2 regions of the Shewanella psychropiezotolerans genome follow, and region 1 is predicted to be linked to the other one. Evidence: predicted binding sites of a transcription regulator. Region 1 holds the regulator's gene; the other holds the start of a gene.
The links. The regulator NrdR, encoded in region 1, represses ribonucleotide reductase genes. The targets are predictions, from matches to a motif close to AAACACNANATNTNGTGTTT.

Region 1 (3,157 bases):
AGCTATGGCTTTTAAACTTAGTTTCTACACTTAATCATAAACCCGTGAATGGCACGGGTTTGGGCTGTGGAATCCAGATTCGTGTCTTTGGATATGAATAATCTAGGCCTGTGATATGGCATAAATATCATACTAACATCTCTGCTTGATGCGCGCGTATTGAGTATAACTAATGAGTAAAGCCAAGGAATTTCATGTTGTAAATACTGGGATTGTGATCGATAGCAGAGTAGACTACCGCGCAACCCTACCTATAAGAAATGACAGCTGGAGTGACTAATGCTGAAAAAAGATATGAATATCGCGGACTACGATCCACAACTTTTCAAAGCGATTGAAGATGAGACTCGCCGCCAGGAAGAGCATATCGAACTTATCGCTTCAGAAAACTACGCGAGTCCTCGTGTTCTTGAAGCACAAGGTTCTCAGCTAACCAACAAGTACGCCGAAGGTTACCCAGGTAAGCGTTACTATGGCGGTTGTGAGTATGTAGATATCGCAGAAGACTTGGCTATCTCTCGCGCTAAAGAGCTTTTCGGTGCCACTTATGCCAACGTGCAGCCACACTCAGGTTCACAGGCAAATGCCGCAGTATTTATGGCTCTGCTTCAAGGCGGCGACACTGTACTGGGTATGAGTCTGGCTCATGGTGGTCATCTGACTCACGGTTCACACGTTAGCTTCTCAGGTAAACTGTATAATGCGGTTCAATACGGTATCGATGAGACTACGGGTAAGATAGATTACGCCGAAGTTGAGCGCCTTGCTATCGAGCATAAGCCTAAGATGATCATCGCAGGTTTTAGTGCTTATTCAGGCATCGTCGACTGGAGCAAGTTCCGTGAAATTGCCGATAAAGTTGGTGCTTACCTGTTCGTCGATATGGCACACGTTGCCGGCCTGATTGCTGCGGGTATCTACCCGAATCCTCTCCCACACGCTCACGTTGTGACTACTACAACCCATAAGACCTTAGCCGGTCCGCGTGGTGGTTTGATCCTTTCGGCTATCGATGATGAAGCTATCTACAAGAAGCTAAACTCTGCGGTATTCCCTGGTGGTCAAGGTGGTCCTTTGATGCACGTTATCGCTGCTAAAGCGGTTGCATTTAAAGAAGCGCTAGAGCCTGAGTTTACTGTATATCAGAAGCAAGTCGTTGTTAATGCCAAGGCGATGGCAAAGACCTTCATCGAGCGTGGCTACGATGTGGTTTCTGGCGGTACCGATAACCATCTATTCTTGCTGGATTTGATCAGCAAAGATATGACGGGTAAAGATGCCGATGCGGCGCTGGGTCTTGCTAACATCACAGTGAATAAGAATTCGGTACCAAACGATCCACGTTCACCATTTGTGACTTCGGGTCTACGTATAGGTTCTCCTGCCATCACTCGCCGCGGCTTCAAGGAAGAGCAAGCAGTTGAGCTGACTAACTGGATGTGTGATGTGTTGGATGACATCACTAATGAAGGCACTATCGAGCGTGTTAAGAAGCAGGTTCTGGAACTGTGTGCTAAGTTCCCTGTTTACGGTTAACCTTTAAGGTTAATTCAGGTAAACTTCGATGGCCGCTACTTAGCGGCCATTTTTGTTGGTTTTTTCGTTAGAGTAAAAATGCCATTAGTTTTTTTCTCACTTATTTTTGGAGGCTCGATGCATTGTCCTTTCTGTAGCGCAACCGATACTAAGGTGATCGATTCTCGTCTGGTGGCCGGCGGACATCAGGTAAGACGACGCCGAGAGTGCGTCCAGTGTCACGAGAGATATACCACTTTTGAAGGTGCCGAACTTGTGATGCCCCGAGTGATAAAGCAAGACGGCAGTCGCCAGCCTTTCGATGAAGAGAAACTCAGGGGCGGCATGCTGAGGGCGGTAGAGAAGCGCCCCGTCTCTATTGATCAGATAGAGCAAGCCCTGACTAAGATCAAGTCGACCCTGAGGGCAACCGGCGAGCGTGAGGTCAAGTCTGAGCTTATCGGCAATTTGATGATGGATCAGCTGGTGGGCCTGGATAAGGTCGCCTATATCCGTTTTGCCTCGGTCTACCGGGCGTTCGAAGATGTTTCCGAGTTTGGTGATGCTATCGCCAAGCTGCAGAAGTAAATAAAGTTTCAATCCCATCGATTAGTGATTTTTTAAACTTTTTTGGTCTGTGAACTTATGTGGTCAATAGAAGATACTGAATTTATGAGCCGTGCAATCAAACTTGCACGTCGAGGTTTATATACCACTCGCCCTAATCCCTGTGTCGGTTGCGTCATCACATTAGATGATAAGATCCTCGGTGAAGGTTTTCATATTCGCGCCGGCGGCCCTCATGCCGAGGTGCATGCCTTAGCCATGGCCACGGAGCGCGCCGGCGGCCTAGCCGATCTAAAGGGCGCGACAGCTTATGTGACCCTGGAGCCTTGTAGCCATTATGGCCGCACGCCTCCTTGCGCAGAGGCGCTGATTAAACACGGTATATCCCGTGTCGTGGTGGCCGTAGAAGATCCCAATCCTCAGGTATCGGGTCGAGGCATTAAGATGCTCAAGGATGCCGGCATAAAGGTCGATGTTGGCCTGCTTGGTGATGAGGCTGCTCAAATTAATCCTGGCTTTATGAAGCGTATGCAAAGCGCGCTTCCTTGGGTGACGGTAAAACTTGCCGCTAGCTTAGATGGCAAGACGGCCTTGAGTAACGGCGCATCAAAATGGATCTCCGGCCCTGAGTCTCGCCGTGATGTGCAGCGCTTAAGAGCGCGGAGCTGCGCCTTGGTGACTGGCATCGAAACCGTATTGTTAGATGACCCATCCCTCAATGTGCGTCACAGTGAATTAGGCTTGTTATCGCAGCAAGTCGATGCAGACTCATTGCACCAGCCACTTAGAGTCATACTCGACAGCCGCGCCAGACTCACATCATCAGCGAAACTGTTTGCTATCACCAGCCCTATCTTACTGGTTTCTTGTGTCGATTATCCTCAGGCTGAACAGGACGCTTGGCCTAAGCATGTCTCCGGGCTCACACTGGCCCCAGATGATGACGGCAGAGTCGAGTTGACGGCGCTGTTTTCTCACTTAGGTAAAACCTGTAATTCAGTGTTAATCGAAGCAGGAGCAACACTGGCCGGCAGTGTCATTAGCCAGAATCATGCCGATGAGTTAATCCTCTATC
Region 2 (3,157 bases), 1.4 Mb from region 1:
CCAAGGTGAATGGCTTAGACATGGGCACCGAGCCTCTGGATGTTGCCAGACTGCACGCCATAGAAACTGGCGTTGAGCTTGACTATATACAAGACACAGCCGAATCTCACCGGGAAACAAATCTTGCTACCTATGATGTGATCACCTGTATGGAGATGCTCGAACACGTACCAGACCCTCGTTCAGTGGTTCAAGCCTGTGCCGATATGGTCAAACCCGGCGGTTATGTGTTCTTCTCCACCATCAATCGAAACCTACGTGCTTATATAGAAACCATCTTAGGCGCCGAATACCTGCTGAAGATGTTGCCTGTGGGAACCCATGACCATAAGAAGTTTATCAAGCCATCGGAGTTAATTTCACTCGCCGAGCATGCCGAGCTGTTCTGTGAAGATGCAACAGGGATCACCTATAACCCGCTAACGGAAACCTTCACTTATACCAAAAGTGTCGATGTGAACTACATGATCGCCACACGTAAGAGTGAAGATTAATGACAACACATCTCGATGAGGCTAGCAACGTCAGAGTAAAAGCTGTGTTATTCGATCTTGACGGTACGCTTGCCGATACCGCACCAGACTTGGTGGCGGCGCTGAATATGAGCCTAGCCGAGTTAGGTTACCCTCAAGTTAGCCTCGAAGAGATGCGCCACATTGCCTCCGATGGCAGTATGGCGCTAGCTAAAGCGGCCTTGCCAGACGTCTCTGAGGAGGTTCACCTTAAGGCGCAGCAGTTACTGCTGAGCTTTTATGCAGAGGTAAACGGTCAATTTTGTCGTTTATTTGCCGGCATAGCTGAGCTGCTCGAGCATTTGGACCATCGAGGGATCCCTTTTGGCATAGTAACTAACAAACCCGCCAGATACACCAGGCCCCTGATTGCAGCCTTAGGTTTGACCCAATCCATGAAAACCGTGATCAGCGGTGACAGCACACTTTACCCTAAACCTCATACCGCTCCCATGCTGCTCGCCTCACAGCAGATAGATCGCAAGAGCCAAGAGATTCTCTACCTTGGGGATGCGAAACGAGATCTGGTCGCGGCGCGGGCATCGGGAATGCTCGGTGGTGTCGCGCTATGGGGCTATATAGGTGAGACAGACACGCCTGAGAATTGGCCAAGCGATTATCATTTCGACTCCCCCCAGGATGTACTTAAATTTCTCAGTTAGCACACAGGCGTTCTTTGCTCATATAAGGTTCACAAGATCTAAAAGATCGCCAATCGATCATGGGATCTTTTCATCTTGTGTCGTCCGCTCAATATTCCATCTCGATGGGATAAAGCCAATGAATTCCGACCTCAAAGGTTAGCCAATACTAACCCTAAATCTTACCCTCAAGTTATCCACAAGATGACCACAGCTTGTTGAAATAATTGGGACTTGCAAAATCACCCAAACGACACTATCTTGTACCTAAGAAATTTAAAAACACTATATCTTGTGTGTGAGTGACAAATAGAGACACAAGTAGTGACTTGTTTATCGTCATGAAAATGACCAATTCAGGGTGTTAAAATTGGTTGTTATACAGGGAATAGTAGGATGAGCTTAACCCCTCATACTCAAAAAATTATTATCAAGGCCTATCTTTAATGAATAGCAATATGAAAGTCACCAAACGTAGTGGCGAGCGCGAGACCATCGACCTAGAGAAAATCCACCGCGTGATCACTTGGGCAGCCAAAGATCTTAAAAATGTTTCGGTATCAGAAGTGGAACTCAGATCACATCTGCAATTTTTCGATGGTATTCCTACCGAAGCTATTCATGAAACGATTATTAAGGCCGCTGCCGATCTCATCTCACCAGAAGCACCAGATTACCAGTTCCTCTCAGCCCGCTTAGCCGTCTTTCATTTAAGAAAGAAAGCATTTGGCCAGTTTGAGCCGCCTAAACTGTATGACCATGTTGTGAAATTGGTTGAGTCAGGTAAATATGACCAACATATACTTGAAGATTACAGCCGCGAAGAACTCTATATCTTAGATGGTTATGTGGATCACTGGCGCGATATGAGTTTTTCCTATGCGGCAGTCAAACAACTGGAAGGTAAGTATCTGGTGCAAAACCGGGTCACTCACGAGATATATGAGAGTGCGCAGTTCCTCTATATCTTAGTCGCCGCCTGTTTGTTCGCTAAATATCCAAGAGATACACGCCTAAGCTACATTAAACGTTTCTATGATGCGGTCTCCACCTTTAAAATCTCACTGCCAACACCGATCATGGCAGGGGTGCGTACCCCTACACGCCAATTTAGCTCATGTGTGTTGATCGAATGTGGCGATAGCCTAGATTCAATCAATGCAACGGCCTCTTCTATCGTTAAATATGTCAGCCAGCGCGCCGGCATAGGTGTGAATGCGGGCCGAATTAGAGCCTTAGGTAGTCCTATCCGCGGCGGTGAGGCATTCCATACCGGTTGTCTGCCTTTCTTTAAATATTTTCAGACCGCTGTTAAATCTTGTTCTCAGGGCGGCGTTCGTGGTGGTGCAGCCACCTTGTTCTACCCTCTCTGGCATCTTGAAGTCGAATCTCTGCTGGTATTGAAGAATAACCGTGGTGTCGAAGATAACCGTGTCCGTCATCTGGATTATGGTGTTCAGCTCAATAAACTCATGTATCAACGCTTGATCAAAGGCGGAATGATCAGTTTATTTAGCCCATCGGATGTACCTGGGCTTTATGATGCATTTTTTGCAGATCAGGACGAATTCGAACGTCTGTATCTTCAATATGAAGCCGATGCCTCTGTGCGCAAAACACAGATTAAGGCGACAGAGCTGTTCTCATTGATGATGCAGGAACGTGCCTCTACCGGCCGTATTTATATTCAAAATGTGGATCATTGTAATACCCACAGTCCTTTTGACAGTAAGGTTGCACCGATCAGACAGTCAAACCTGTGTCTTGAGATTGCACTGCCGACTAAGCCGCTCAACAACATAGATGATCCTGAAGGTGAAATAGCCCTCTGTACCTTGTCTGCTTTAAACTTAGGTGCGATCAAGGATCTATCCGAACTCGAGCCTTTGGCAGACCTGGCAGTGAGAGCCCTGGATAATTTACTTGATTACCAGGATTACCCTATCATCGCAGCACGTAAGTCTTCGATGAATCGTCGTACCTTGGGCATAGGCGTGATTAACT

Region 2: a site for NrdR is predicted at 1,434-1,453, ahead of nrdA (class 1a ribonucleoside-diphosphate reductase subunit alpha). Genes of this name have one in related genera too.

Annotation. Positions count from the first base shown of each region.
Region 1 is NZ_CP041614.1:1,680,990-1,684,146, forward strand. It holds gene glyA (serine hydroxymethyltransferase) at 280-1,536, shown strand; gene nrdR (transcriptional regulator NrdR) at 1,654-2,103, shown strand; gene ribD (bifunctional diaminohydroxyphosphoribosylaminopyrimidine deaminase/5-amino-6-(5-phosphoribosylamino)uracil reductase RibD) at 2,161-3,157, shown strand, end outside.
Region 2 is NZ_CP041614.1:3,091,501-3,094,657, reverse strand. It holds gene ubiG (bifunctional 2-polyprenyl-6-hydroxyphenol methylase/3-demethylubiquinol 3-O-methyltransferase UbiG) at 1-494, shown strand, start outside; gene FM037_RS13705 (HAD family hydrolase) at 494-1,174, shown strand; gene nrdA (class 1a ribonucleoside-diphosphate reductase subunit alpha) at 1,600-3,157, shown strand, end outside.